3 regions of the Metasolibacillus sp. FSL H7-0170 genome follow, and region 2 is predicted to be linked to each of the others. Evidence: riboswitches for the same ligand, from Rfam matches in the RefSeq annotation. Region 2 holds a riboswitch; each other region holds the start of a gene.

Region 1 (3,283 bases), 1.3 Mb from region 2:
GGGTATTTTAGTTTTCCTTTCTACTCTTTTGCATTTAATGTATGTATTACTAGTGAAATATTGCCACCTTCAAACAAGTTGGTTAATCGATATTCTTTTTTACATGCCCGTATTATTTCACGTAATTGCCCTTTCTTTAGGCTTTCATTTATCTGCTGATATTTTTTATAAGCAAGGTCTTTGGATTTATCAAAGTATGTATGCGGATAAACGACGTATTAAAGCATTATTAAAAGAAACGCTTTAGGAGGCAACCGTGCTAAGTCGGTATTTTGGTCGTTTTTGGTATTGCTTATTCAAATCAATTATGCCAAGGCGTAAAATTTAAAATAAGCATAAAGCTAATTTTTCATTGTACTGAGGAGAAGCTCGATTTTTGAGACAGCCCTTTCTTCTTTGCTAAAATCATCAATTATAAATGGTTTGATTAGGAGGGTTTTTTATGAATAGGCTTTCCATATATTCAATAATTCTTGCAGTTTTAGGCATGCTATTTTTTATTCTTTCAAGTGTGTCAGTAGGGTGGAATAGAAGTATAGCTACGCCTGGAGGACCACCGCCTCTTACTACTTGGGAGGTAACCTTGTTTTATATATTTTGTGGCGTAGGACTGCTTTGTTTTATCTTGAGCTTTGTAGTGGGGGTTTTAGGCTTCAAAATGAAAACAGGGAGTAGATTATTAAGATATATAGGTCTTCTATTAGTCCCAATTATCCTAATTTGCTCAATATCCTTTGGACTGCTTATTGCTATAGCTCTTGGCTGAAAATTTCATTCATTTTCATCAACTACCAAAGGGAGTTGTCCGAAAAGTCTATTTTATTTTGACACCGCATTGAAATCGATGTTTTCATCGCTTCCCTTTTACTGAAGGATAGCGCAGCTAAAACCAATGTCCATCCCATTTTTAAAAGAGGCGTTTTCTGTTTATCGCGTATTAACAAATTTGTTTGCGACGAGTAACCGCAGAAGCAGGCTGTAAGACCCCCACTTCAAAACAGCAGATAAAAACAGGATGTTTAAGTGGGGGATCAAACAGCCTGTAAAAACTAAGAATGAGGCCAACACGATGTTGGTCACACAAGCGTTTTCGCAGGATGCGAAGATCCTAGCTTGTGTTCCTCTATCACCAATCAGTGGGGGGCAAAGCCCCCACTAATTGAAGGTTCACTTTATATGAATCAACATTTTGTGAAACATCATCGCTACTGTCCAAAATGCCCGCTATGCACGGCTTTTTGGACAGCCTCCCTAACTCTATATCAAATATTCGCTAAAATGCTTGTACCTATCGCTTCGCTTTCGGTACAAAGTGGTCGTCTCAAAATGATTTTTCAGATAACCTCTTGATATTTTACTTTATGCTACCTTTAATAATCTTGGCGCAGTTGAAAACAATAAAGAGCCTACAATTATTGTTAAAATAGCAGACGGAATCATATGTGTTGCATTATAAATAATTGAGTAAATCCATGGGTTTTGGTCTCCTGCATATTGAGAGAAGAACACAACACCTGATAACACATGCGTAATAAACGAAAGAGTAGCACCGAGCAAAACGCCTATCGTCATATATTGTGTAATCGCTTTTTTATTTTTTTCATGAAGCGCATTTAATAGTGGCTTGCGCATTACTGCTGCCAAACCAACTACCGTTGAGGCTAGCCCAAAATCTAAAACGGCCTGAAACCAATGCAAAATATAGCCGCCCATCATCGCACTGATTATACCCTCAAGAAATCCTGTTGCCATACCAGCAAGTACACCATGTCTAAACGCTACTAATACAATTGGTAGCATGCCAAAGCTTATTGAGCCGCCCTGTGGAAGACTAAATGCCAGCTTGCCTAAAATAAAGCTAAGTCCTGCCATAATCGCGATTTCCATTAAAATTACTAAATTTTTATTGTTCATAACAAGTCTCCTTTCTTTTGTTCATTGGAACCAAGAGGAAGAATAGAAAACAAAAAAGCAATGTTAGGACAGAGCCTAACATCGCTTAGAAGTCGGTTTCTATCCACATCCCTACGCAAGCTTTAACTTACAGGTTCAAAGAGTCAGTACAACGAGTGTACAATCTCAGCCGACTTAATCGGCTCCCCTTGTGGTCATATGATGATTTATTTGTTAGAACAGTTTCATTGTACTGAATATCGCTTTGTATTTCAATACGTTTTAGTGGATTACTGAAAGTAGTTAACTAATGCATATCTAGTTATTCAGCTACTGGCTTTTTCAATAAGCCAACAATAAGCGCTGTGACAATGGAACCTACTATTACTGCTAGCAAGTATAGGATTGGGTTTCCTTCAACAACAGGGAAAACGAATACACCACCATGTGGCGCAGGAAGTCCAATACCAAATATCATCGTTAATGCCCCTGCTACTGCTGCACCTATAATTGAAGCTGGAATCACTCGGACTGGGTCTGCTGCTGCAAATGGAATTGCGCCCTCTGTAATGAAAGATGCGCCCATAATATAGCATGTTTTCCCTGCATCTCTTTCCCTTTTGGAAAATTTGCGTTTGAAAAATGTTGTCGCAAGTGCTAAACCTAATGGTGGCACCATACCCCCTGCCATTACTGCTGCATGTGGTGCAAAATTTCCCGCATCAATCATAGCGATACCGAATGTAAAGGCCGCTTTATTAATCGGTCCACCCATATCAACTGCCATCATACCACCGAGCAATAAACCAAGCATAACTAAGTTTCCTGTCCCGAGGCTAGATAACCACGATGTAATTGCCTCATTTACCCCTTTTACAGGCTCAATTATAATGTACATCATAATAAGTCCTGTAAATAAAATGCCAAATAGAGGATAAAGCAGTACAGGCTTAATTCCTTCTAGTGACGTAGGCAATTTATCAAATACTTTTTTCAGACCAAGCACTAAATAACCCGCTAAAAACCCTGCAATCAAACCACCTAAAAAACCTGCCCCACCTGTTGCTGCCATGAAGCCACCAACCATCCCCGGTGCAAAGCCTGGTCGGTCTGCAATACTCATCGCGATAAATGCCGCTAATACTGGAATCATTAAACCAAATGCATTACCACCACCGATTGTGTTCAATGCTTCGGCAATTGGATGATAAGAAGGATCTGTCGGGTCAAATGCTTTAATTCCAAACATAAACGATATTGCGATTAAAATACCGCCACCAACAACAAACGGAAGCATATTTGATACACCATTCATTAAGTGCTTGTAAAAGCCTGAGCGCTTCTCCTTTTCTGTTCCTTCCTGTTTTCCTGTTGCTGTATGAATAGGTGC
Region 2 (3,283 bases):
ATTTATTATGGGAGCATCAATGGGCAATTTAGGAACAGTAAAGGCACAAATGCATTTACGTGATATTTTATTTGCCTCAGGCTTAGGTTCACCTGTATTACAGGGAAATGAAGTGTATATTGGTGCAGCCCATACGAAATTTGATGCAGCTGGTAATTTAACAGATGAAGCAACAATTCAATTTTTAGATAAAGTTATGAATAATTTTATCGAGTGGGTACAGTAAAATAGAAAAAGGCTAACGGAAAAGAATTTTTAAAGTGTAGCTTTTATATTAAATATATACTTAAAATCTATTTGTAATATTCACGATGATTTATCATTAAACACTTTACAAAGAGGGTGTCCCCAAATGGTTTTTGGACGCCCTCTATTTTTTATGTTATATTTAGTAGAAAAGAACTAAAGGTGTTGTAAATGCACTCTTTGCTAACAAAGATAAAAGAGTTTTTTCATCAAATAAATCATTACATAAAAAATAGGTCTGTCCCAAAAGCTGTGCATAGCCAGCATTTTGGACAGTAGCGATGATGTTTCACAAAATATTGATTTATATAAACAGAGAACGCCTTCTTTAAAAATGTGATAAACATTGGCTTAAGCAGTGTTATCCTTCAGTAAAAGGGAAGGGATGAAAACCTTTATTTCAATGCGGTGTCAAAACAAAATGGACTTTTCAGACAACCCCCGAAGAATGCCAGATTTGCGCAATTATCGAAATGAGGTAAATAAGCGCATCAAAGTGTGTTATCAATGCGTTGAATACGCGGAGCGACGTGCCTATCGCAAGTAATATACGTCTTTATCGCTTAAATATATATGTTTTTAATAGCGCGAGTCGCTCGCGCATTCTTGATTTCACTTCTACGGATGTTGGTGTTTTAGCTACAAGCACGTCCGCTTCTAACCCAATAATTTCCGCTAAAAATTTAGCGCGTTGCAAATGGTAGTCGTTAGATACAATCGTAATTGTTGTAATGTCCTCTGGTAATAGCTCCTTTGAAAAAAGTAAATTTTCATATGTAGAAGTGGAGTCTTCTTCAAGTAATATACGCTCTGCTGAGATACCGTGACTTATTAAATAGTCTGCCATTATAGACGCTTCTGTTGCGGGCTCATCATCTCCTTGACCGCCTGAAACGATGACTTGTACATGCGGGTGTTTTTGTAAATAATCGTTTGCCGCTTCAAGTCGATATTGCAAGGATAAGGAAGGCTCACCAGTTGGTCGTACCTTTGCACCTAAAATAATTAAAAAATCATTTGTGCCATTTGCTTTTGGGGAAGTACCTTTATTTATTTCGTTGTCAAGAAAGTAATAGCCCACGCCATAAAAAACAGCAATAGCTGCTGCGATGGAAAGCCATTTTTTCATATAATCACCTCTTGCTATAATATAACGAGTGGTAGGAGAAAAAGATTCAAATTATATCTCTTTAGCAAGAAAAATAGATTATCTATTGGAAAAATTCGCAACTAGTGCTACGATAATGAATGACAACAATTTGCAGGGGGACGCTTTTGGCGTTGAGAAGGTTAAAACCTGACCCTTAGAACCTGTTCAGTTAACACTGGCGTAGGGAGCAAAGTACACGGTAGTAATTTTCCCTTGTATTTGACGCTCTCTATGTTTAGAGGGCTTTTTTTGTCGACTATTATCGAATGCTAATTTTAGATTTCATTTTTCGGCTAGGTTTGAAAAAGAAATGAGCTTCAAATTAGTCGATAGAGCTTTCCGGAAAATAAAAAACTTGGAGAAAGAGGTTGCAAACGATGACGATAAGCAAAATTCGACAACAGCATCCACTTATTCACTGTATAACAAATTACGTAGTAGCAAATTTTACAGCGAATGGACTTTTAGCAATTGGTGCTTCACCAGTTATGGCTGATGAAGTGAGTGAGGTGGAGGAAATGACCTCCATTTCGAACGGCTTATTAATTAATATCGGCACATTAAACCAATCTAAAGTTCCTGCGATGCTTGCGGCAGGAAAAACGGCGAATAAGCACGAGATACCTGTTGTGCTAGACCCTGTAGGGGTTGGTGCAACGAACTATCGCAAGCAAGTAATCCAAAGTTTATTGCAGCAAGTGCAGTTCCAATTAATTCGCTGCAATGAAGGGGAGCTTGCTGCCATAGCTGGTGTAGAATGGCAAGCAAAAGGAGTCGATAGTGGGCAAGGAAATATTGATACCATTTCTGTTGCGCAAGAAATAGCCAAAAAATATGCTACAATTGTTATTGTAACAGGTGCGACAGATATTGTGACAGATGGAAAAATTATAGAAAAAGTAACGGGTGGTCATGAGCGCATGACATTCGTTACAGGTTCAGGCTGTTTATTAAGTGCACTATGTACTGCGGCGCTAACACTTGAAGGAGGACCGGTAGCCAATTTGGCATCGCTTTTACAAACGTATAAGCTAATAGCTGAAGAAGCGGAGCACAATTCAACATATATCGGCTCGTTCCAGGTAGAAGTATTAAATGGCTTAGAAAAATATGCGAAAGGCTGATGAATGTGAATATTGTTATGACAATTGCTGGCTCAGATAGTAGTGGTGGAGCAGGCATACAGGCAGATTTAAAAACATTTCAGGAGCTAGGCGTTTATGGCACATCTGCGATTACAGCGTTAACAGCTCAAAATACCCTTGGTGTATCGGATATTTTAGCTGCTTCCCCTGAATTTATCATTGCCCAAATGAACGCGGTGTTTGAGGATTTACAAGTAACTGCTGTAAAAACGGGTATGCTATTTTCCGCAGAAATTATTGAAGCCGTAGCGGTAGAGCTACGCAAGCAAAGTGTGCAGCTTGTTGTAGACCCTGTTATGATTGCAAAGGGTGGCGCAAGCTTGTTACAGCAAGAGGCGATTTATGCATTAAAAACGAAGTTACTACCTATTGCAACCGTCCTTACACCGAATATTCCAGAGGCTGAGGAAATTACAGGCATTACAATTACAACAGTTGCGGATATTGAAATAGCGGCAAAGAAAATTTTAGAACTCGGTGTGCAATGTGTGGTGATGAAGGGCGGTCATTTAGAGGGTGAGGAAGCTGTTGATATGGTATATTTTGCTGACGGCTCCTTCTTTGCGATGAGCAGTGAACGCATTGATACACCGCATACACATGGGACAGGCTGTACATTTTCCGCAGCTTTAACAGCATTTTTAGGAAAGGACTATGCTTTGCGTGATGCTATTATAGAAGCAAAGCATTTCATTCAAGCAGCGATTTCACACCCATTAAATATTGGAAATGGACATGGGCC
Region 3 (3,283 bases), 930 kb from region 2:
TATAGTTAGCTGAAGCGTTATTGATTATTAACGAAGCTGTTTACCGAAAATCCTTTGGATAAGTAGGTAAGCAGCTTTTTTCGATTTCTCTTAGAAAAAGCATTGACAATTGTTTGTGATAATCATTTTTTAACAACCTATTTAACCTTTGTATTGCCGAGCGCTAATCGTAGCATACTGCTTGGTCTATTTATTGCGACAGCAGACTTAGGTATTACTTTAGGAGGGGGAGTGATGGGATCAGTCGCAGATTTACTACCTTATTCACAAATGTATTTAGTTTGTGCTGCACTAGGTGTAGGCATGACTCTTTTCGCCTATGTAAGACGCTAGAAGCAGGCGCAAAATGACTTTTTCGCTAGCGTCATGTTATGCTAAGGGGGAATGGAGGAATACATATGGAAAAACCACATTTACTTATTGTTGATGGCATGGCACTACTATTTCGTTCATTTTTCGCCTCCGCTGCGATGAAACAATATATTCGTTTAGAGGATGGCACGCCAACAAATGGAGTACAAGGCTTTGCCCGTCATGTTTTAACAGCTCAAAACTTGATGAAGCCGACACATTTAGCTGTTTGTTGGGATATGGGCATGCATACATTCCGCAATGATTTATTCGAGGGATATAAAGCAAACCGCCCTGCACCACCAGAAGAAATGCTGCCACAGTTTGATATGGTGAAGGATGTATCAGAAATGATGGGCTGGAAAAACTTCGGCATTAGCGGCTTGGAGGCAGACGATTTAATCGGCTCCATGATTGAGAAATGGAAAGACGATGCGGAGATTACTGTCATTAGCGGTGACCGCGACTTATTACAATTATTAAATGATAAGACAACAATCGCTTTTACTAAAAAGGGTTATACAGAATATGATACGTACACAGAGCAGCGCTTTCGCGAAGAATATGGCATCGCCCCAAAGCAATTTGCTGAGGTGAAGGCGTTTATGGGGGATGCGAGCGATGGCTATCCGGGTGTCAAAGGAATTGGTCCTAAAACAGCACTGCAACTCATTCAAACCTATCATTCAATTGAGGGAGTGCTAGCAGCACTTGACCAACTAAAGCCTGCGCAGCGTACTAAAATCCATGAAAGTATGGACATGCTAAAGCTCTCGCATCAGCTCGCGACAATTAATTGCGATGCAGCCATTGAAGCGGAGCTGAATGACTTAGTAGTTCCTGCGTTTAATGAGGCGGTTGCATCACAGCTGGATAATAAAGGCTTGCGCTTAATTATCCGCCACGCACGTTCGCTTGGTCTATAAAGACATTGACGAATAACAAAATTACCGTAATAATAGAAGAAAATTGCTTGCACCACTAGGGGAGCCTTTTGAAAGGCTGAGATGTATATGTACTATGCAGACCCTTTGAACCTGATCTAGCTCACACTAGCGTAGGGAAGTGGCGACATTGATTGAATTTGCTCACTCTATGCCGCTCCCTTTCTACAATGGGTGCGGCATTTTTAAATTTATTTTTAGGAGGAAAATTTGCTTGGAAAGAAATGTGCAAATAATTTGCGCAAATCCGCTGATAAGTAATGCTCAAAAATAACAATTAAAAGAGGTGTTGTTTATGTCAGTTCGTAAATTAACTGTTATGGCGCTGTTTGTGGCCATTGCAGTGGCAGGTTCAATGTTTGTAGCGATTCCTACAGGTATTGCGCGTGCATATCCTATTCAACATGCTGTCAATGTTGTGAGTGCTATATTGTTAGGACCTGTGCCAGCTGTAGTAATTGCTTTCGTTACAGCATTAGTTCGTATTTTTACGGGAACAGGCTCGTTACTTGCGATTCCGGGTAGTGTCATCGGGGCTTTTTTAGCGGCTATAGCTTATAAATATAGCCATAAAGTATGGCTGGCGGGTATTGGTGAAGTGATTGGTACAGGTGTGATTGCATCATTAGTAGCTGTCCCATATGCAAAAATATTAATGGGTACATCTGTTACGGCACTTGCTTTTATGCCAGCCTTCTTCGTGTCAAGTGCAATTGGTGCGGTGCTAGGGGTTATTATTGCAGTAAGTTTGCGCAACACTGTATTTGCAAAGCGTTTTGAAACGATATAGAAAATAAGGTTACTCGTCGCAAAAAATTACATGGCATAGCTTCTGTATCATAAAGTGAAACTTCAATCAGTGGGGATGTTTCTCATCCCAGCTGATTGTTAGTTGAACCACTCGGGCATTTACGGGCAGTTGATCTCCCACTTATCCTTAGCATATTTTCACATAAGTTTTGAAGTGGGCGTCTTACTGCCCGTTAATGCGGGATAAAGTGAACCTTCAATCCGTGGATGCTTTTCTCCACGGATTGTTAGTTGAACCACTCGGGCATTTACGGGCAGTTAATCTCCCACTTATCCTTAGCATATTTTCACATAAGTTTTGAAGTGGGCGTCTTACTGCCCGTTAATGCGGGATAAAGTGAACCTTCAATCCGTGGATGCTTTTCTCCACGGATTGTTAGTTGAACCACTCGGGCATTTACGGGCAGTTAATCTCCCACTTATCCTTAGCATATTTTCACATAAGTTTTGAAGTGGGCGTCTTACTGCCCGTTAATGCGGGATAAAGTGAACCTTCAATCCGTGGATGCTTTTCTCCACGGATTGTTAGTTGAACCACTCGGGCATTTACGGGCAGTTAATCTCCCACTTATCCTTAGCATATTTTCACATAAGTTTTAAAGTGGGCGTCTTACTGCCCGTTAATGCGGGATAAAGTGAACCTTCAATCCGTGGATGCTTTTCTCCACGGATTGTTAGTTGAACCACTCGGGCATTTACGGGCAGTTAATCTCCCACTTATCCTTAGCATATTTTCACATAAGTTTTAAAGTGGGCGTCTTACTGCCCGTTAATGCGGGATAAACGGAGCAGCAGGTTCTAGCGCTATATGGAAAGGCAGTTGCTTTTTCATATAGCCCTTATGTATTTTTCTGCTCTATTTTTACAAAGCTTAACACATGCTTATTGTCCTCATAGCAAAATGAACGTATTTGGCTGTTTCGGCCTCGTCCACCGTTATCATGGATGATTAAATATAATTCCCCGTCTTTTCTTTCATAGCCAATGAGTGGAACCCAATGATATTTGAATAGAGGCTTCTTTTTTGACCGCCACTGTAGGTTAAAATATTGGTCGAATTTCAATGCCACAGGATTTCCTTGTTCAAGCTGTGCCAATGCTTCTGCAAGCGAGCAACCTTGAATAGTAAAATTAGCACCGAACAACTTGCGCATTCTTTTGATGAGACGCCATTGAAA

The links. Region 2 has a riboswitch for thiamine pyrophosphate ahead of thiM (hydroxyethylthiazole kinase). Riboswitches for the same ligand answer to the same signal wherever they lie in the genome.
Region 1: another riboswitch for thiamine pyrophosphate. It lies ahead of thiT (energy-coupled thiamine transporter ThiT); the one in region 2 lies ahead of thiM (hydroxyethylthiazole kinase).
Region 3: another riboswitch for thiamine pyrophosphate. It lies ahead of thiW (energy coupling factor transporter S component ThiW); the one in region 2 lies ahead of thiM (hydroxyethylthiazole kinase).

The regions. Positions count from the first base shown of each region.
Region 1 is NZ_CP151964.1:3,235,149-3,238,431, reverse strand. Features, by position in the region: gene MHH70_RS15090 (hypothetical protein) at 1-247, shown strand, start outside; gene thiT (energy-coupled thiamine transporter ThiT) at 1,360-1,914, opposite strand; TPP riboswitch at 2,006-2,113, opposite strand; gene MHH70_RS15080 (fructose-specific PTS transporter subunit EIIC) at 2,216-3,283, opposite strand, start outside.
Region 2 is NZ_CP151964.1:658,198-661,480, reverse strand. Features, by position in the region: gene MHH70_RS03030 (NADPH-dependent FMN reductase) at 1-226, shown strand, start outside; gene MHH70_RS03025 (YdcF family protein) at 803-1,375, opposite strand; TPP riboswitch at 1,500-1,600, shown strand; gene thiM (hydroxyethylthiazole kinase) at 1,774-2,520, shown strand; gene thiD (bifunctional hydroxymethylpyrimidine kinase/phosphomethylpyrimidine kinase) at 2,526-3,283, shown strand, end outside.
Region 3 is NZ_CP151964.1:3,631,043-3,634,325, forward strand. Features, by position in the region: partial or broken gene MHH70_RS16940 (MFS transporter) at 130-333, shown strand; gene MHH70_RS16945 (5'-3' exonuclease) at 399-1,277, shown strand; TPP riboswitch at 1,325-1,432, shown strand; gene thiW (energy coupling factor transporter S component ThiW) at 1,591-2,085, shown strand; gene MHH70_RS16955 (C39 family peptidase) at 2,945-3,283, opposite strand, start outside.